Linked DNA regions of Pararoseomonas sp. SCSIO 73927. Each later gene encodes a partner of the first gene's protein in a complex. Links are inferred from orthologs where the notes say so. Each region holds a gene or a part of one and is shown in the gene's direction. Other genes may lie near its edges. The genes, in order: secY and secG.

Region 1 (3,465 bases):
ACGAAGAAGACCGTGAAGGTGACCCAGATCGGGTCGCCGATCGGCCGCAAGCCCGGCCAGCGCGAGACGCTGATCGGGCTCGGGCTGAACAAGATGCATCGGTCCCGCGAGCTTGAGGACACCCCTGCCGTGCAGGGGATGATCCGCAAGGTCGCGCACCTGATCAAGGTGGGCTGAACCATGCCGAAGCTGAACGAACTGCGCGACAACGAGGGCGCCCGCCCGAAGTTCAAGCGCATCGGCCGGGGCATCGGCTCCGGCAAGGGCAAGACCGGTGGTCGCGGCGTGAAGGGCCAGAAGGCCCGGACCGGCGTGTCGCTCAACGGCTTTGAGGGTGGTCAGCTTCCGCTGTACCGCCGCCTGCCCAAGCGCGGCTTCCACAATCTGTTCCGCAAGGAGTACGCGGTCATCAACCTCGGGACGCTCGACAAGGCGATCGAGGACGGCAAGCTCTCCGCAGAGGGCACGCTGGACGAGGCGGCGCTCGAGGCGGCCGGACTGGTCCGCGTGGGCAAGAAGGCGGGCGTCCGCCTGCTGGCTAAGGGCGAGATCAAGCGCGCCGTGACCCTGTCGCTGGCCGGCGCCTCCGAGGCGGCGATCGCGGCGGTCCAGGCCGCCGGCGGCACCATCACGGTGCGCGTCCAGGCCGCTGCCGAGGAAGCCCCGGCCGCTTGATTGCGGCCTTGGCTCACCCCAAGCTGATTCTGCTGTAATGTGCTGCGGCGCCGCGGGCTCTCCCTCGGCGCCGCAGTCGTGAGAAAGAGGGTCGATCCCATGGCGTCCGCCGCCGAGCAGCTCGCGGCCAATCTGAACCTCGGCGTGCTATCGCGCGCGACCGAGCTGAAGAAGCGGCTGTGGTTCACCCTGGGTGCGCTGATCGTGTACCGCCTGGGCACCTACATCCCCGTGCCGGGCGTGGATGCGGCCGTGATGGCCGAGATCCTGAACCAGCACGGCGGCGGCATCCTCGGCATGTTCGACATGTTCACGGGCGGTGCTCTCGGGCGGATGACCGTCTTCGCCCTGAACATCATGCCCTACATCTCCGCCTCCATCATCGTGCAGCTGATGTCGGCCGCCATCCCTGCCTGGGAGGCTCTCAAGAAGGAGGGCGAGGCCGGGCGGAAGCGGCTGAACCAGTACACCCGCTACCTCACTGTGCTTATCGCGTTCTTCCAGGCCTATGGAATCGCGGTCGGGCTTGAGGGGATGCGCGGGCAGTTCGGGCTGGCGGTGCTCGATCCCGGCTGGTTCTTCCGCATTTCCTGCGTCACTACCCTGGTGGGCGGCACGATGTTCCTGATGTGGCTGGGCGAGCAGATCACCGCCCGCGGCGTCGGCAACGGTATCTCGCTCATCATCTTCGCGGGCATTGTGGCGAACCTGCCGCACGCCCTTGTCTCGACGCTGGAACTGGGGCGGACCGGGGCGCTCTCGCCCTTCTTCATCCTTTTCTTCCTCGTCATGGCCTTGGCCGTGATCGCCTTCGTCGTCTTCATTGAGCGGGCGCAGCGGAAGATCCCCATCCAGTACCCGAAGCGCCAGGTTGGCAACCGCATGTTCGGCGGGGATTCCACGCACCTGCCGTTGAAGCTGAACACGGCCGGCGTGATCCCGCCGATCTTCGCATCTTCGCTCCTCCTGCTGCCCGCCACCTTCTCCGGCTTCTCCGCCACTCAGGGCGAGGAGAACTGGCTGACGCGCACGGCGGCGCTGCTGGCGCATGGGCAGCCGCTCTACATGGGCCTCTACGTCGCCCTCATCATCTTCTTCGCCTTCTTCTACACGGCCGTGGTCTTCAACCCCGTGGAGACCGCTGACAACCTGAAGAAGTATGGCGGCTTCGTGCCGGGCATCCGCCCCGGCGCGGCGACGGCGGAGTACTTCGACCGGGTGCTGACGCGCCTGACCCTGGTGGGCGCCGTCTATCTCTGCATCGTCTGCCTCATCCCGGAGTTCCTGATCAGCCAGTACGGGGTGCCCTTCTACTTCGGCGGCACCTCGCTCCTGATCATCGTCTCCGTCACCATGGACACGGTGGCCCAGGTGCAGTCCCATCTTTTCGCGCACCAGTACGAGGGCCTGATTCGCAAGGCCCGGGTGGGCGGCCGCGGTGCCGGCCCCGCCCCCGTCACCCCGCGCGGAGGGAGCCCCCGGCGATGAACCTGATCCTTCTGGGCCCGCCGGGAGCGGGGAAGGGGACCCAGGCGAAGATGCTGCAGGACCGGCACGGGATCGCCCAGATCTCCACCGGGGACATGCTGCGGGCCGAGGTGCGGTCGGGCTCCGCCATCGGGAACGAGGCGAAGGCGATCATGGAGCGGGGCGACCTGGTGCCCGACGCCATCATCACCGCCATGCTGGCCATCCGCGTGCAGAAGCCGGACTGCGCGGCCGGCTTCATCCTGGACGGCTTTCCCCGCACCGTGCCCCAGGCCGAGGCGCTGGACGTAATGCTGGCCGAGATGGGACTGGCGCTGAATCACGTGATCGAGCTGAAGGTCGATGACGGGGCGCTGGTCGAGCGGATCGCCGGCCGATTCACCTGCTCCTCCTGCGGCACGGGCTACCACGACCGGTTCAAGCCCACCCAGGTCCCGGGCATCTGCGACGTCTGCGGCAGCCACGACTTCACGCGTCGGGCGGACGACAAGGCAGAGACCGTGGCGGCCCGGCTGGAGGCCTACCACCGCTCCACCGCGCCGCTGCTGCCCTACTACGCGGCGCAGGGAAAGCTGAAGCACGTGGACGGGATGGCGGAGATGGCCACGGTTGCCGGCCAGATCGAGGCCATCCTCGACGGGGCCGAATCCAGGCTTGACTCCCGGGGCACCAGCCCGTAAATCGCCGTTCTTCGCGGCCGGGCCAAACCCTGCCGCCATTCCGCTTGCATGGACGGCTTCCGTCCAGGACTCGTCGTTGACCCGGTCGCCTCCGCGGTGCCCGGGTCAGGATCACCTCGCCGGACGGTTCCCGCCCGGCCCGAACGGAACCCTGGGTTCCAGGAGAGCAACGTGGCGCGCATCGCCGGCGTGAACATCCCCGACAACAAGCGCGTGCATATCTCGCTGCGCTACATCTTCGGCATCGGCCCCAAGAACGCGGCCGACATCTGCGAGAAGCTCGGCATCCCCGAGGAGCGCCGCGTGAACCAGCTCTCCGAGGATGAGCTGCTCCGCCTGCGCGAGATGATGGACCGCGACTACCGCGTGGAGGGTGACCTCCGCCGCGAGGTGGCGATGAACATCAAGCGGCTTATGGACATGGCCTGCTACCGCGGCCTGCGCCACCGCCGCGGCCTGCCGGTGCGCGGCCAGCGCACGCACACGAACGCGCGCACCCGCAAGGGCAAGGCCGTCGCGATCGCCGGCAAGAAGAAGGTGACGAAGTAAATGGCGCGTCAGCCGAGCGGGAACCGTCCCCGCAAGAAGGAGCGGAAGAACATCTCTTCCGGCGTGGCCCACG
Region 2 (16,700 bases), 510 kb from region 1 along the record:
CGCAGCGACTCGGCGGGGTGGCGGGAGAGCCCGGCCTCCTCCGGCGTCACCTCGAACTCCCGGATGTGGCCGCCCTTCAGCTCCACCACCTGAGAGGGGCCGGCCACCGTCAGCTCGTCCAGCCCCTGCCCATGCACCAGCCAGGCGTGCTCCGTGCCGATGCGGGCCAGCGTCTCGGCCATGGGGCGCAGCCATTGCGGGGCGAAGGCGCCGGTCATCTGGCGGCGGACGCGGGCCGGGTTCGTCAGCGGGCCCAGCAGGTTGAAGATGGTGCGCGTGCCCAGCTCCATCCGCGGCCCCGCGGCGTGGCGCAGCGCCGCGTGGTGGCGGGGGGCGGCCAGGAAACAGATCCCGGCCTCCCGCAGCACCTCGGGGATCCGCTCCATCGGCACGTCGGTGTTGACGCCGAGCGCCGTCAGCACGTCCGAGGCGCCGGAGCGGGAGGAGAGGGCGCGATTCCCGTGCTTCGCCACCGGCACGCCGCAACCCGCCACCACCAGCGCAGCGGCGGTGGAGATGTTGAGGGTCCCTGCGGCGTCGCCCCCGGTGCCGACGAGGTCGATCGCGCCCTCCGGCGCCTCCACCGCCAGCATGCGGGCGCGCATGGCGCGCACGGCGCCGGTCATCTCCGCCACCGTCTCTCCGCGGACGCGCATGGCCATCAGCAGGCCGGCGATCTGGGCGGGGGTGGCCTCGCCGGCCATCACCGTGCCGAAGGCGGCCTCCGCCTCGCTCTCGGCCAGGCGCTCCCCGGCGGCGAGCCGGGCCAGGACGGGCTTGAGCGACATGGATCAGGCCGCCCGGCGGAGGGGGTCGTTCACCGAGCCGCCCTGGGGCGGGAGGTTGATCCCGGCCAGCCGCATGACGTTGGCCAGCATGTCGTGGCCGTGTTGCGAGGCGATGCTCTCGGGGTGGAACTGCACGCCCCAAACCGGCAGGTCGCGATGCGCCAGGCCCATGATCAGCCCGTCCTCCGTCTCCGCCGTCACCCGCAGCGTCTCCGGCAGGTCGTCGCGCCGGACCACGAGGGAGTGGTAGCGCGTCGCCCGGAAGGGGGAGGGGAGGCCGGCGAAGACATCGCTGCCGCCGTGGTGCATCTCGTGCACCTTGCCGTGGACGGGCTGGGGCGCGCGCACCACCGCGCCGCCGAAGGCCTGCCCGATGGACTGGTGGCCGAGGCAGACGCCGAAGAGGGGAACGGACTTCTTCGCCGCCGCGCCGATCAGGTCCAGGCAGATCCCCGCCTCGTTCGGGGTGCAGGGGCCGGGGGAGAGGATGATGGCCCGCGGGTTCATCTCCATCGCCTGGTCCACCGAGAGCGCGTCGTTGCGCCAGACCGCCACCTCCGCGCCCAGCTCCCCGAGGAAGTGGACGAGGTTGAAGGTGAAGCTGTCGTAGTTGTCGATGAGCAGGATCATGGCCGCCCCACTTCGGCCCAGGGGCCGCCCCGGGTCAAGGCGGCGGGGTCAGAAGGCACCTTCCAGGTCCGCCTCGTAGCCCTCGCGGTAGAGGTGCAGGGTCTCGGCCCCCGAGCTGCGGAGGTTGATGCGGAAACCCCGGTCGTAGAGCCGCTTCATCATGGCGTCCGTCGGCGCCACCCCGGCCTTGCGGTAGTGCGTCTCCATGATGATACCGGTGATGGGGTCCAGGTCGGCGGTGCCGAGCAGGTCCACCTCCCCGCCCTCGATGTCCATGATGAGGAAGTTCGCGCCGTGTCGCGCCACCTCGTCCTCGAACACCGCAACCGGCACCTCCACGCTCTCCCGCCGGGGGATGGGGATGAGCGAGGAGGAGACGAGGGAGGGGGAGACGAAGAAGGGCACCGTGGCCGGCCCCGCCGCGGCGGAGCGGCGGGAGAGGAGCACGGCGTTGTAGAGCTCGATCGGCAGCCCGTTCGCCCCGAAGTGGTGCGCGGCCAGGGCCGCGTTCTCCGGGTTCGCCTCGTAGCAGCGGATGGCGGCGGGGCCGACGATCCGCGCCGCGATTATCGCGACGAAGCCCGTGCAGGTCCCCATCTCCAGCACGCGGTGGTGCGGCCGCAGCACGCGGCGGGTGATCCTCGCCTCCGTCGCCTCGAAGGCGCCCCGGCGGAACTCGTCCGCCACGGGCCGGATGCGGGGGTGCTCGAGGTCAATTCGGACGCCGTTGGTCTCGAACAGCTCCGTCCCGCCGCCCAACAGGTCAGCCCTCGGTCCGGCGCGGCATGGCCGCGGCGAAGCGCACGGCCTCCTCCGCCGCGCGGAAGAGGGCGCGGGCCTTCTGGCGCGTCTCCTCCTCCTCGGAGGCGGGGTCGCTGTCCGCCACCACCCCGGCGCCGGCCTGGACGTACATCGTGCCGTCCTTCACCAGGGCCATGCGGAGGCCGATGCAGGTGTCCATCCCGCCATCCCCGCCGAAATAGCCGAAGCACCCCGCATAGACGCCGCGGCGGGAGGGCTCCAGCCGCTCGATGATCTCCATGGCCCGCACCTTCGGCGCGCCGGAGAGGGTGCCGGCGGGGAAGCCGGCCATCAGCGCGTCCAGCGCCGTCAGGCCCGGCCGCAGGCGGCCCTGCACCTCCGAGCTGATGTGCATGACCTGGGAGTAGCGCTCGATCCCGAACTGGGCGGTGACCTTCACGCTGCCGATCTCCGCCACCCGGCCCACGTCATTGCGGCCGAGGTCGATGAGCATCAGGTGCTCCGCCCTCTCCTTCGGGTCGGCCAGCAGCTCCTTCTCCAGCGCCAGGTCCTCCTCCGGCGTCGCGCCGCGGCGGCGGGTGCCGGCCAGGGGGCGGACCGTGACCGCGCCGTCGCGCAGCCGCACGAGGATCTCCGGGCTGGCGCCCGTGGCCGCGAAGCCGCCGAAGTCGAAGTGGAAGAGGAAGGGTGCGGGGTTCAGCCGCCGCAGCGCGCGGTAGAGGGCGAAGGGCGGCAGCGCAAACGGCGCCTGGAAGCGCTGGCTCGGCACCACCTGGAACACGTCGCCGGCGGCCACGTACTCCTTCGCGCGCTCCACCAGGGCCATGAAGCCCTCGCGCGTGAAGTTGGACGCGGGCTCGCCGGGTGCCGGAAGGGAGGCGGGCGGGGCGGGGCGGGGCACCGGCCGATCCAGCGCCGCCTCCGCCTCGTCCAGCCGGGCCTGCGCGGCCTCGTAGGCTTGCCGCGCCGTCTCACCCGACTCCCTCTTGAGCGGGTCGGGGTAGACCGGGGCGCAGAGGGTCAGGATGTCCCGCACGTGGTCGAAGACGGCGAGGAGGGTGGGGCGTCCGAGGATCGCCTCGGGGATGCCCAGCAGGTCCGGGTTCTCCGCCGGCAGGCGCTCCATCTGCCGGACCATGTCGTAGCCGAGGTAGCCGAAGAGGCCGGCCGCGCTGGGCGGCAGCCCCGCCGGCAGCTCCATGCGGCAGGCCTCGATGAGGGCGCGAAGGCTGTCCAGCGGCGCCGCTTCCTCCGGGACGAAGGCGTGCGGGGCGGAGAGGGCGTGCCGGTTCACCTCCGCCCGGCCGCCGCGGCAGCGCCAGATGAGGTCGGGCGCGAGGCCGATCATGGAGTAGCGACCGCGGCTCTGCCCGCCCTCTACGCTCTCCAGAAGGAAGGTGTTGGGCCGGCCCTCCGCGAGCTTCAGGAAGGCGCCGACGGGGGTGTCGAGGTCCGCGACGCGCTCGCGGAACACCACTTGGCCGCGGCCGGCGGCGTGGGCGGCCGCGAAGGCGGCGTAGCCTTCCTGCGCCGTCATCGCGCGGCCACCTGGTCCATCATCGCCGGGTTGATCGTCACCGCCGCGCGGGCGCGCAGGGCGGCGGCGAACTGGGCCTCCAGGTCCTCCTGCATGGCCTGCTCCACCTCGGTCTTGGCGCGCGCCCCGGCCTCGGGGTTGGCCTCGGCGGGAAGGACCTCGACCAGCCGTCCCACCGCGAAGCCGGCGGCGGTGGTGGCCATGGTCACCTCGCCGGGCTTCAGGGTGAAAAGGCCGGGCAGCAGCTCGGCCGGGATGCCACCGGTGGCCGGACCCTGGGCGTCGCGGGTGGCGGGACCCATGCGGGCCGGCTCGACCCCGGCCTCCTTAGCGGCCTCGGTGAAGTCCTTGCCCCCTTGCACGGCGGTCATCAGCGCCGTCGCGCGCTCCTCCTGGGCGCGGCGGCGGGCGTCGATCGTCCAGGCGCGGCGGACCTCGGCCTCCACCTCCGCGAAGGGGCGCAGCGCGGCGGGGATGGCGTTTGGCACGTCCAGCGCGGCAAAGGCCTGCCCGACCTCCGCCACGCGCGGGCCGGAGCCGGCGGGGTTGGCGAAGATCGCCTCGATCAGCGCGGTGCGGCCGGCGGGATCGCCGGGCAGGGCCACGGGGCGGCTATCCCGCCCGTTGCCCTGGCGGTCCAGGGTCACGCGCGCGGCCTGGAGGCCGAAGCGCGTCGCGGCCTCCTCCACGGTGGCGCCGCCGGAGAGGGCGTCCTCCAGCCGGTTCGCCTCCTCGAAGGTCCGGTCGGCGGCCTTCTCGCGGGCCAGGGTCTCGCGGGTGGCGGCCCGCAGGGTCTCCATCGGGATCTCGGCCGCGGCCTGGATCGCCGTCACCTTCATCACGTGCCATCCGAAGGGGCTCTGGATCGGCTCGCTCACGCCGCCCTGGGGAAGGGCGAAGACCGCGTTCCCGATGTTCTCCACCGGCATCTCGGCCCGCGTGACCGTGCCCATCTCCAGCGCGGCGCCGCCGGCAGCGACGGCCTGGGCGGTGATCGCCTGGAGGTCGGCGCCGCCGGTCCAGGCCGTACGGATCGCGTCCGCCGCCTCCTTCGAGGAGACCAGGGCCTGCTCCACCGTGCGGCGCTCCGGCGCGCCGCTGCGCTCGCGCTGGGCCGCCAGCCCTGCCTCGATCTCGGCCTCCGTCACCTCCACGTTCGGAAGGATCGTCTCGACGGAGAGGGGGGCAATGACGGCCTCGCGGTACTCCGGGGACGAGAACTGCGCGGGGTTGTTCTCGTGGAAGCGCTCGAGCTGGGCCCCGGTGGGCTCCGGCACCTCCGGGGCGCTGAGGAGGGGGAACTCCGCCACCTCCGCCACGCGCCGCTCCCCCGCGAAGGCGGCAAGGAGCTTCGTCAGCGTCTCCGGCGCGCGGGCGCCGGCGCGCACGGCGCCCACCAGCTGCTGGCGCTGCAGGTCGGAGACGACGAGGCGCGTGAAGTCGGCCTCCGTCATGTCGTTCTGGCGCATGAAGGCCTGCAGCATGAAGGGGCTGAACTGCCCGTCCGCGCCGCGGAAGCCGGGGATGGAGAAGGTGTAGGCCCGCACCGCGTCGACGGAGGCGGAGACGCCGAGGCGCCGGGCCTCCTGGTCCTGGGCCCGCGACCCGATAAGGTTCTCCAGCGCCTGCCGGGCCACGGCCTGGCGGAAGGCCTCGTTCGGCTCGAAGCGCGGGCCGAGCTGGCGCTGCAGGCGCTGCGTCTCGCGCCGGGCGGCGTTCTGGGCCTCGGTCAGCTCGATCGGCTCCCCGCCCACGCGGGCCACGGCGCTGTCCCGGCCGAAGTTGCGGATCGTGTCCTCAATCCCCCAGACCGCGAAGGAGAGGACCAGCAGGACGAAGAGGCCCTTGGCGAACCAGGTGCCGGCGAGGCGGCGGAACGCGGTGATCATGGCGGCGGCGGGCCCTGCTGGGGGAAGTTCGGACATGGGGCGGTAGCCCATCCCGGTGTGGTTGCCAAACCTCCATCCGCCCGATAGGCGGCATTGAAACCCGCCGTTGCACCAGGAGAGCCCATGACCCCCGGAGTCCGCCCCCTCATCGCCGGCAACTGGAAGATGAACGGCACGCTGCGCGACGCCGCGGCGCTGGCCGAAGGGGTGCGGGCCGGGCTGGACCGGGTGCCGGGCGCGGACCTGCTGCTCTGCCCGCCCTTCCTGCACCTGCACGTCGCCGCCGCCTCCATGGGCTGGAAGCCCGTGGCGATCGGCGGGCAGGACTGCTCGGCCGAGGCGAACGGGGCCCATACGGGCGATGTCTCGGCGGCCATGCTCGCGGATGCCGGCTGCGGCTACGTCATCCTTGGCCATTCCGAGCGCCGGGCGGATCACGGGGAGACGGACGCGCTGGTGCAGGCCAAGGCGCGGGCGGCGATCGAGGCCGGGCTGATCCCCGTGGTCTGCGTCGGCGAGACCGAGGCCCAGCGCGACGCCGGGGAGGCCGAGGCGGTGGTGGCGGCGCAGATCGCCGGATCCCTGCCGCCGGACTTCGCCAGGGCGAAGGGCGTGGTGGCCTACGAGCCGGTCTGGGCGATCGGCACGGGGCGAACGCCGACGGAGGCCGACATCTCCGCCATGCACGGGCGGATGCGGGCCGAGGTGGCGGCGCGCTTCCCCGGCCAGGGGGAGAGCCTGCGCCTCCTCTACGGCGGCTCCGTGAAGCCCTCCAACGCCGCCGCCATCCTGGCCCTGCCGAACGTGGACGGGGCTCTGGTGGGGGGCGCGAGCCTGAAGGCGGAGGATTTCCTGGGTATCGCCGCGGCGGTTCCGGCCTGAAACCCTTCCCCCGACCGCCCTTACGGGGCTAGAAGCCGGGAATCATGACCACCGTCCTCCTCGTCCTGCACTTCTTCGTCGCCGCCGCCCTGATCGGGGTGGTGCTGCTGCAGCGCAGCGAGGGCGGGGGGCTGGGCATCGGCTCCTCCCAGGGCATGGGCAACCTCATGTCCGGCCGGGGCACGGCGAACCTGCTGACGCGGGCCACCGCGGTGCTCGCCACGGTCTTCATGGCGCTGGCCCTCGCGCTCGGCCTGTTGAACCAGGGGACGGGGCGGCAGCGCTCCATCTTCGAGTCGCCGCCCGCGGCGACCGCCCCGGCCCTGCCGGCCGCGCCCGCGGCGCCCGCCGCCCCGGCCGCGCCCTCGGTCCCGACCAACTAAGCCACTGTAACCACGGCGGCCCCGATCAAGCCCCGGGCGGGCGGGGGCCGCGCATGGCACTCCCGCGTCCGCGGCCCCTGGCCGCGGCGCCCCCGCGCGCGCTAGAAGGGCCACCCATGACGCGGTACGTATTCATCACCGGCGGCGTGGTCTCTTCCCTCGGAAAAGGCATCGCCGCAGCCTCCCTGGCTGCGCTGCTTCAGGCGCGCGGCCACAAGGTCCGCATGCGAAAGCTGGACCCCTATCTCAACGTGGATCCGGGCACGATGAGCCCGTACCAGCACGGCGAGGTCTTCGTGACCGATGACGGGGCGGAGACGGACCTCGACCTCGGCCACTACGAGCGCTTCACCGGGGTGCACGCCAACCAGGCCGATGCCTGGACTTCGGGGCGCATCTACTCCGAGGTGATCGCGAAGGAGCGGCGGGGCGAATACCTGGGCGGGACCGTCCAGGTGATCCCCCACATCACGGACGCCATCAAGGAGGGCATCACCAGCGGGGTCGAGGACTACGACTTCGTGCTGGTGGAGGTCGGCGGCACGGTCGGCGACATCGAGAGCCTGCCCTTCCTGGAGGCGCTGCGTCAGCTGGCGAACGAGCTGGGGCCGCGCAACAGCCTTTTCGTCCACCTGACGCTGGTGCCCTGGATCGCCTCCGCCGGCGAGCTCAAGACGAAGCCGACCCAGCACAGCGTGAAGGAGCTGCTGGGCCTGGGCATTCAGCCGCAGATCCTGCTCTGCCGCTGCGACCGGCCGATCCCCGAGAACGAGCGGCGCAAGATCGCCAGCTTCTGCAACGTGCGGCCGGAGAGCGTGATCCCCGCGCTGGACGCCACCAGCATCTACGCCGTGCCGCTGCAGTACCATGACGAGGGGCTGGACCGGGAAGTGCTGCGGCACTTCGACATGTCGGTCTACGGCGAGCCGGACCTCTCGCGCTGGCAGAAGATCGTCAACTCCCTCCAGCACCCGGAGGGCGAGGTGACCATCGCCGTCGTCGGCAAGTACATGTCGCTGCTGGACGCCTACAAGTCGCTGAGCGAGGCGCTGACCCATGGCGGCATCGCGCACAACGTGCGCGTGAGGCTGGACTGGGTGGACAGCTCCATCTTCGAGGGCGAGGGCGCGACGAAGCGGCTGGAGGGGGCGCACGCCATCCTGGTGCCCGGCGGCTTCGGCGAGCGGGGGAGCGAGGGCAAGATACGCGCGGTGCAGTTCGCGCGGGAGCGGAACGTGCCCTTCCTCGGCATCTGCTTCGGCATGCAGATGGCGGTGGTGGAGGCGGCGCGGCACCAGGCCGGCCTTCCGCACGCCTCCTCCACCGAGTTCGGGCCCTGCGAGGACCCGGTGGTCGGGCTGCTGACGGAGTGGAAGCGCGGCAATCAGGTGGAGAAGCGCTCCGAGGGCGGCGACCTCGGCGGCACCATGCGGCTCGGCTCCTACCCCTCGCTCCTGGCCGAGGATTCGCTCGTCCGCTCCATCTACGACGGCAAGCCCGAGATCATGGAGCGGCACCGCCACCGCTACGAGGTGAACGTGAACTACCGCGAGAAGCTGGAGGCCACGGGCCTGCGCTTCTCCGGCATGTCGCCCGACGGCGTGCTGCCGGAGATCGTGGAGCGGCCGGACCACCCCTGGTTCCTCGGGGTGCAGTACCACCCGGAGCTGAAATCCAAGCCCTTCGAGCCCCACCCGATCTTTGCCGGCTTCATCGGCGCGGCGGTGCGGCAGGCGCGCCTCGTCTGAGGCGTGCCAAGCGCGCGGCGTGAATGACGGTCATTTCCGCCCAGCGTTTTCCGCCGCCAATGCGTTCGCCTAACTCGACGGCAGGCCCGCCGCCCCGGCGGGCCGCCAGACAGAGGTGAAGCGCGATGGCGAAGGTCCTGGTCCTCTACTACTCCAGCTACGGACACATCGAGGCGATGGCGCAGGCCGTGGCCGAGGGCGCGCGCGGCGTGCCCGGCGTGACGGCCGACGTGAAGCGTGTGCCGGAGCTGGTGCCGGAGGAGGTGGCGCGGAACTCCCACTACAAGATGGACCAGGCCGCCCCGGTGGCGACCGTGAACGAGCTGGAAGGGTACGACGCCATCATCATCGGCACCCCCACCCGCTACGGGAACATGGCGTCGCAGATGAAGAACTTCCTGGACCAGACCGGCGGCCTCTGGGCCCGGGGCGCCTTCAACGGGAAGGTCGGGTCCTGCTTCACCTCCACCGCCAGCCTCCATGGCGGGCAGGAGAGCACGATCCTGGCCACCAACAACGTGCTCTACCACCTCGGCATGGTCATCGTGGGCCTTCCTTACTCCTACGCGCCCTTGCAGGATGTGACGAAGGTGCAGGGCGGCACGCCCTACGGCGCTAGCACGGTGGCGGGCGGCGACGGTAGCCTGAAGCCGACGGCCGACGACCTGGGCGCGGCGCGCTTCCAGGGCGAGCACGTGGCGCGGATCGCGGCGAAGCTGGCGGCCTGAGCGCGGGCGGGGAGGCCCAAGGCCTCCCGCTCGTCTCCTGCTGTGTGGCGCGAAGAGTTGATCCTCAGGACCCGTCAGGGTTGTGGGTGCCCCTCGCCGCCTTGCTTGAGGGCGGCCGGGATCGGTGCTTAGAACTGGCCGGGTTGGTAGCGGGTCAGACCTCGATCAGTGCTTTCATGAACCGGGCAAAGCCGTCCCTCGCCGCGGACTCCTACGAGCTGCTGATTCAGGGCGTGGTGGATTACGCCATCTACATGCTCGACCCGACCGGGCTGGTGGTGAGCTGGAACCCGGGCGCGGAGCGGATCAAGGGCTACGCGCCCGCCGAGGTGATCGGCACCAGCTTCTCCCGCTTCTACACGGAGGAGGACCGGGCCGCCGGCACGCCGGAGCGGGCGCTGCGGACCGCCGCCGAGGAGGGGCGCTTCACCGCCGAGGCCTGGCGCATCCGCAAGGACGGCACCCGCTTCTGGGCAATGGTTGTGATCGACCCGATCCGGCGGGGCGGCGTCCTGATCGGCTTCGCCAAGGTCACGCGCGACATGACGGAGCAGCGCGCGGCCCAGCTGGCAGCGCTCGAGACGGAGCGGCGCTTCCGCCTTCTTGTCCAGGGCGTGCACGACTACGCCATCTACATGCTGGGACCGGACGGTCAGGTCACGAACTGGAACACCGGGGCCGAGCGGATCAAGGGCTACGCCGCCGACGAGATCGTGGGCCAGCACTTCTCCCGCTTCTACACGGAGGAGGACGCGGCGGGAGGGGTGCCCCACCGCGCGCTGGAGACGGCGCGGCGGGAGGGCCGCTACGAGGCGGAGGGCTGGCGGCGGCGCAAGGACGGCACCCGCTTCTGGGCCGGCGTGGTGATCGACGCGATCCGCGACGAGTCCGGGGAGCTGATCGGCTTCGCCAAGGTGACCCGCGACCTGACGGAGCGGCGCGAGGCCCAGATCCTGCTGGAGCAATCCCGGGAGCAGCTGTTCCAGGCCCAGAAGATGGAGGCGCTGGGGCAGCTGACGGGAGGGCTGGCGCACGATTTCAACAACATGCTCGCCGGCATCTCCGGCAGCCTGGAGCTGCTGCGCACCCGCATCGCCCAGGGCCGGGTGGGGGAGGCGGACCGCTACATCTCCTCCGCCCAGGGCGCGGCGAGCCGCGCCGCCGCGCTCACCCATCGCCTGCTGGCCTTCGCCCGCCGGCAGACCCTGGACCCGAAGCCGACCGACGCGAACCGGCTGATCGAGGGCATGGGGGAACTGGTCCAGCGCACCGTCGGGCCGGCCATCGAGGTGCGGAAGACGCTGCGGCCCGACCTCTGGGTGACGCTCTGCGACCCCAACCAGCTCGAGAACGCGCTGCTCAACCTCTGCATCAACGCCCGGGACGCCATGCCGGGGGGCGGGGCGCTGACGGTGGGGACCGAGAACCTGACTCTGAGCGCAGAGGCGGCGCCGGCGCGGGGCCTGCGGCCCGGCGACTACGTCTCCGTCAGCGTGACCGATGCGGGGGTGGGAATGGCCCCGGAGGTGCTGGAGCGCGCCTTCGACCCCTTCTTCACCACCAAGCCGCTGGGGCAGGGAACGGGACTCGGCCTCTCCATGGTCTACGGCTTCGCCCGGCAGTCCGGCGGGCAGGTGCGGATTCGCTCGGCCCCGGGGGAGGGGACGGGCGTGACGATCTACCTGCCCCGGCACCTCGCGGCCGCCGAGGAGGACGAGGCCCCGGCCGGCTCCGCGGAGGCACCGCGGGCGCGGGCGGGGGAGACGGTGCTGATCGTGGACGACGAGGAGACCGTCCGCATGCTCGTGGCCGAGGTGCTGCAGGACCTGGGCTACACCGCGCTGGAGGCGGGGGACGGCCCCTCCGGCCTGGAAATCCTGCGGAGCCCGCGCCGGATCGACCTGCTGGTGACGGATGTCGGGCTGCCCGGCGGGCTGAACGGGCGGCAATTGGCCGATGCCGCGCGCACCGCCCGGCCGGGGCTGCGGGTGCTGTTCATCACCGGCTACGCCGAGACCGCGGCGGTGGGCGACCGGCTGGAGCCGGGGCTGCACGTGATGACCAAGCCCTTCGCGATGGAGGCCCTGGCCGCGCGGATCAAGGCGATCATCGAGGGGGGGTGAGGACGGGGGGGCGGCGTTGCGCCCGCTTGCGGAAGGGATAGGCTGTGCGGCCCGACCTCCGAGGAGACCTCCTTGTCGCTTCTCTCCGGCCTGATGGGCCATGCCAGCGAGATCAGCCCGGCCCAGGCCGCGGCCGACTACGCGCGTCTGCTCGCCCCCTCGGAGAGGGTCCAGCTCGCCTACAAGCTGATCCGCGACGTCATCATCCTGACGGACAAGCGGGTGATCCTCATCGACAAGCAGGGGGTGACGGGGCGGAAGACGGAGTACCTCTCCATCCCCTACCGAAGCATCACGCGCTTCTCCGTCGAGAGCGCGGGCAGCTTCGACATGGAGGCCGAGCTCCGGATCTGGTCCAGTGGCGCGGAGCCGGTGCAGCTGACCTTCGGGCGCGGCGTTGACGTCTACGCCCTTCAGGCCGCCCTGGCCGTCAACGTGACGGGCTGACCGGCCGGGTTCGCGGAGGGCGGGGACCTTACCTCTCGCCCGCCCCCTCTTGCCGGGCCCCTCTTGCCGGGCAGGACGACCGGCCTTATCGCCGGGGCAACGTCCCGGAGCGCTGGAGCCCCCATGTCCGCCATTTCCGACATCATTGCCCGCGAGGTCCTCGACAGCCGCGGCAACCCGACGGTGGAAGTGGAGGTGGTGCTGGACAGCGGGGCCATCGGCCGCGCCATCGTCCCTTCCGGCGCCTCCACCGGCGCGCACGAGGCCGTTGAGCTGCGCGACGGCGACAAGTCCCGCTACGGCGGCAAGGGCGTGCTGAAGGCGGTGGCGAACGTGGAGGGCGAGATCTTCGACGCCCTCTCCGGCCTGGACGCCACGGACCAGGTGAAGATTGACGAGACGATGATCGAGCTGGACGGCACGCCGAACAAGGCGCGGCTGGGCGCCAACGCGATCCTCGCCGTCTCGCTCGCGAATGCCAAGGCCGCGGCGGAGCACTACGGGCTCCCGCTGTACCGCTACGTCGGCGGCACCTTCGCCCGCACCCTGCCGGTGCCGATGATGAACATCATCAACGGCGGCCAGCACGCCGACAATCCGATCGACATCCAGGAGTTCATGGTCATGCCGGTGGCCGCCGGCACGATGGCGGACGCGGTGCGGATCGGCTCCGAGGTGTTCCAAGCGCTGAAGAAGAAGCTGCACGACGCGGGCCACGCGACGAACGTGGGCGACGAGGGCGGCTTCGCGCCGAACCTGAAGAGCGCGGAGGAGGCGCTGGACTTCATCGCCGCCGCCTGCGAGGCCGCCGGCCACCGCGTGGGCGAGGACATCATGTTCGCCCTCGACTGCGCCTCCACCGAGTTCTTCAAGAACGGCACCTACGATATGGAGGGCGAGGGGAAGAAGCTCGACGCCGCGGGGATGGTGGACTACCTCGCCGCGCTCTGCGGCAAGTACCCCATCGTCTCCATCGAGGACGGCATGTCCGAGGATGACTGGGCGGGCTGGAAGCTGCTGACAGAGCGGCTGGGCGACCGCGTGAACCTCGTCGGCGACGATCTGTTCGTGACGAACACGGAGCGCCTGCGCCAGGGAATCGACCAGGGGGTGGGCAACGCCATCCTGGTGAAGGTGAACCAGATCGGGTCGCTGACGGAGACGCTGGAGGCCGTGGAGACGGCGCACCGCGCCGGCTACAAGGCGGTGATGTCGCACCGCTCCGGCGAGACGGAGGACGCGACGATCGCGGACCTCGCGGTGGCCACCAATTGCGGCCAAATCAAGACGGGCTCGCTGTCCCGGTCCGACCGACTCGCGAAGTACAACCAGCTCATCCGAATCGAGCAGGGGCTGGGCCCGGCGGCGCGCTACGCGGGCCGCAACGTGCTTCCCAAGGGGCGCTGAAGAGGCCGCGCGCGCCGCAGAGCGCGGCGCGCGCGCAACGTCCACAGCTAATTCCGCAGCCCTGCCCCGAATGACCTTGCGCCGCAGCGTGGCGCCGATTTTACTCCGCCCCAGGGGATCATTCCGATCGGCCTAAGCTCTTCGGGGGAGGGGCAGTTGGCTTTCTTACAGGGGGTGAAGCGCCGGGCGCAGGCCTTGGTGCTTCCGACAATTTTCTTCGCGCTGTGCGGATACTTCGCGCACCACGCGATGAATGGCACGCGCGGGCTTATCGCGCGCGATGCCCGCAACGCCGAGATCGCCGCAGCCCGGCTGGTACTGGCCGAGGCGGAGGCGGAGCGAGACACCATGGAGCGCAAGGTGGCGGGCCTGCGGGCCGAGCACCTGGACCGCGACATGCTGGAGGAGCGCGCCCGCGCCCTGCTGAACGTGGTGGCCAAGGACGAGATCATCGTGCCCTACGCGCCGAACCGCCGCCTCTTCTAGGGTTCGGAAAGGCCGGATTTTCGGACGGCGCGGCGGTCCTTCCGCCGCGCCGTGCGGCGTTCCCGGACCTGTCCTTTTGTATCCGGCGCGGATATTCGCGATGTTGCAACGCAACATCAACGACTTAGCCGAGTCTTGTAGCTTGCTGATCCCCGGCGCCAACCGTATCTGCCGATGAAAGACGGCCTCCCCGGCCGACTTTTCAAGCAGGAGCAGCCCATGGCCCTCGGGACCGAAAGCGCGGCGAAGCGCCGCGGGAACGGCAAGGATACTCCCCCCGCCGCCGGCCATAACCAGGACGTGCTGGCCAAGGCCTACCGCGAGATGCTGCTGATCCGCCGCTTCGAGGAGAAGGCCGGCCAGCTCTACGGCATGGGCCTCATCGGCGGCTTCTGCCACCTCTACATCGGCCAGGAGGCCGTGGTGGTGGGCATGCAGATGACCCTGAAGGAGGGCGACCAGGTCATCACCTCCTACCGTGACCACGGGCACATGCTCGCCACGGGCATGGAGGCGCGCGGCGTGATGGCGGAGCTGACCGGGCGCATCGGCGGCTACTCCAAGGGCAAGGGCGGGAGCATGCACATGTTCTCCCGCGAGAAGGGCTTCTACGGCGGGCACGGCATCGTGGCGGCGCAGGTGCCGCTCGGCCTCGGGCTCGCCTTCCACAATTGGTATAAGGAGAACGGGGGCGTCGCGCTGGCCTATTTCGGCGAGGGTGCCTCCAATCAGGGCCAGGTCTTCGAGAGCTTCAACCTGGCGGCCCTGCTGAAGCTGCCCTGCATCTTTATCATCGAGAACAACCGCTACGGCATGGGCACGAGCGTGGAGCGCGCCTCCGCCTCCCGCGACCTGTCGCAGAACGGCGCGCCCTGGGGCATCCCGGGCGAGAAGGTGAACGGCATGGACGTGCTGGCGGTGAAGGAAGCCGGGGAGCGCGCCGTGGCCCATTGCCGCGAGGGCAAGGGGCCGTACCTGCTGGAGATGCAGACCTACCGCTACCGCGGCCACTCCATGTCCGACCCCGCGAAGTACCGCACGCGCGAGGAGGTGCAGGGCATGCGCGAGAACAGCGACCCGATCGAGCAGGTGCGCAAGCTGCTGCTGGAGCAGGGCCGCAGCGAAGCCGACCTCAAGGCCGTGGACGACGAGGTGAAGGCGATCGTGCAGGACAGCGCCGAGTTCGCGCAGTCCAGCCCGGAGCCCGACGAATCCGAGCTCTGGACCGACGTGGTGCTGCCCAGCCCGGTCGACGCCCAGTCTGTTAAGATGGAGACCCGCTGAGATGGGCGCGACGATCCTGATGCCCGCCCTCTCCCCGACGATGACGGAGGGCAAGCTCAGCCGCTGGCTGAAGAAGGAAGGCGAGGCGGTGAAGTCCGGCGACGTGCTCGCCGAGATCGAGACCGACAAGGCCACCATGGAGGTGGAGGCCGTGGACGAGGGGACGATCACGAAGATCCTCGTCCCCGAGGGCACGGAGGGCGTGCAGGTGAACGCCGCCATCGCCGAGCTGGATGGCGGCGACGGCAGCGCGGCCCCGGCCGGCGACACCGCCACCCCGGCGAACGCGCAGGGCAGCAAGCCCGCGACCCCGCAGCAGCCGGAGTCCAACGCCACGCAGCAGGGCGGTAGCGTCGGCCAGGTGGCGAAGGCCGCCGAGGACCACGCCCAGGTCGCCGCCAAGGGTGCGGAGGAGCGCGAGGGCGTCTCGGCCCAGCCCAAGGCACCCGCCAGGGAGCCGGAGAAGGACTGGGGCCCGACGAAGGCGACCACGGTGCGCGAGGCGCTGCGCGACGCGATGGCGCTGGAGATGCGCGCCGACGCCGACGTGTTCCTGATGGGTGAGGAGGTCGCCCAGTACCAGGGCGCCTACAAGATCTCCCAGGGCCTGCTGGACGAGTTCGGCCCGAAGCGCGTGCTGGACATGCCGATCACCGAGTACGGCTTCACCGGCATGGCCGTGGGCGCGGCGCTGGCGGGGCTGAAGCCCATCGTCGAGTTCATGACCTTCAACTTCTCGATGCAGGCCATCGACCACATCATCAACTCGGCGGCGAAGACGCTGTACATGTCCGGCGGCCAGCTCGGCTCGCCGATCGTGTTCCGCGGCCCGAACGGCGCCGCGGCCCGCGTGGCGGCGCAGCACAGCCAGGACTACACCTCCTGGTACGCGCACGTCCCCGGGCTGAAGGTGATCGCGCCCTGGTCGGCGGCGGACGCGAAGGGGCTGCTGCGGGCCGCCATCCGCGACCCGAACCCCGTCGTCTTCCTCGAGAACGAGATCCTCTACGGCCAGAGCTTCGAGTGCCCGACGGCGGAGGATTTCATCCTGCCGATCGGCAAGGCGAAGGTGGAGCGCGAGGGCAAGGACGTGACCATCGTCGCCTATTCCATCATGGTGGGGCTGGCGATGCAGGCCGCGGATGAGCTGGCCAAGGCCGGGATCGACGCGGAGGTGATCAACCTCCGCACCATCCGGCCGCTGGACATCGAGACCGTGCTGAACTCGGTGAAGAAGACCAACCGCCTCGTCACCGTCGAGGAGGGCTGGGCCTTCGCCAATGTCGGCGGGGAGGTGGCGATGCAGGTCATCGAAAGGGCCTTCGACCACCTCGACGCGCCCCCGACCCGCGTGGCCGGGCTGGACGTGCCGATGCCCTACGCGGCGAACCTCGAGAAGCTGGCGCTGCCCACGGTGGCGCAGGTGGTCGAGGCGGCGCGCAAAGTCACCTACAAGTAAGGGGCGGGTCTCATGGCCACCAACATCCTGATGCCCGCCCTGTCCCCGACCATGACGGAGGGGACGCTCGCCCGCTGGCTCAAGAAGGAGGGCGAGGCGGTGAAGTCCGGCGACGTGATCGCCGAGATCGAGACCGACAAGGCCACG

What was found.
Region 2: the proteins of secY (region 1) and secG are in contact, whole or in part, in a crystal structure (PDB 5AWW), measured with the Thermus thermophilus proteins. The link is inferred for Pararoseomonas sp. SCSIO 73927 from one-to-one orthologs. Residues at the interface, in WP_096411648.1 of Thermus thermophilus: Leu14, Gln16, Arg17, Phe20, Ile34, Pro35, Pro37, Ile72, Arg108, Arg109, Asn112, Gln113, Arg116, Ile117, Ile120, Pro145, Gly146, Trp147, Phe152, Phe155, Val156, Val159, Thr160, Val162, Ala163, Gly164, Ala166, Leu167, Trp170, Glu173; in WP_223903268.1 of Thermus thermophilus: Tyr5, Ile9, Tyr12, Leu13, Ala16, Leu19, Val20, Val23, Leu24, Gln26, Glu27, Pro28, Gln30, Gly31, Ala32, Asp34, Leu35, Met36, Gly37, Gly38, Ser39, Ala40, Asp41, Leu42, Phe43, Ala45, Arg46, Val48, Tyr53, Thr56.

The regions. Positions count from the first base shown.
Region 1 is NZ_CP146232.1:5,429,178-5,432,642, reverse strand. What follows is about bases 1-2,968. They hold secY (preprotein translocase subunit SecY), read left to right. Parts: upstream 1-774; coding sequence 775-2,163; downstream 2,164-2,968. Other genes in these bases: VQH23_RS25675 (adenylate kinase), read left to right, coding at 2,160-2,843; rplO (50S ribosomal protein L15), read left to right, coding at 181-675; rpmD (50S ribosomal protein L30), read left to right, coding at 1-177. Outside these bases: rpsM (30S ribosomal protein S13), read left to right, coding at 3,015-3,392; rpsK (30S ribosomal protein S11), read left to right, coding at 3,393-3,465. UniProt on the Bacillus subtilis protein: The central subunit of the protein translocation channel SecYEG. Consists of two halves formed by TMs 1-5 and 6-10.
Region 2 is NZ_CP146232.1:4,911,154-4,927,853, reverse strand. Bases 5,269-8,201 are described here. They hold secG (preprotein translocase subunit SecG), read left to right. Parts: upstream 5,269-6,532; coding sequence 6,533-6,871; downstream 6,872-8,201. Other genes in these bases: VQH23_RS23245 (CTP synthase), read left to right, coding at 6,988-8,201; tpiA (triose-phosphate isomerase), read left to right, coding at 5,730-6,488; VQH23_RS23260 (SurA N-terminal domain-containing protein), read right to left, coding at 5,269-5,606. Also shown: trpD (anthranilate phosphoribosyltransferase), read right to left, coding at 1-788; VQH23_RS23275 (aminodeoxychorismate/anthranilate synthase component II), read right to left, coding at 792-1,418; VQH23_RS23270 (FkbM family methyltransferase), read right to left, coding at 1,467-2,177; trpE (anthranilate synthase component I), read right to left, coding at 2,182-3,717; more of VQH23_RS23260, read right to left, coding at 3,714-5,268; more of VQH23_RS23245, read left to right, coding at 8,202-8,619; wrbA (NAD(P)H:quinone oxidoreductase), read left to right, coding at 8,745-9,347; VQH23_RS23235 (PAS domain S-box protein), read left to right, coding at 9,524-11,470; VQH23_RS23230 (PH domain-containing protein), read left to right, coding at 11,543-11,917; eno (phosphopyruvate hydratase), read left to right, coding at 12,041-13,324; VQH23_RS23220 (septum formation initiator family protein), read left to right, coding at 13,481-13,810; pdhA (pyruvate dehydrogenase (acetyl-transferring) E1 component subunit alpha), read left to right, coding at 14,030-15,094; VQH23_RS23210 (pyruvate dehydrogenase complex E1 component subunit beta), read left to right, coding at 15,096-16,553; VQH23_RS23205 (pyruvate dehydrogenase complex dihydrolipoamide acetyltransferase), read left to right, coding at 16,566-16,700. UniProt on the Bacillus subtilis protein: Involved in protein export. Participates in an early event of protein translocation.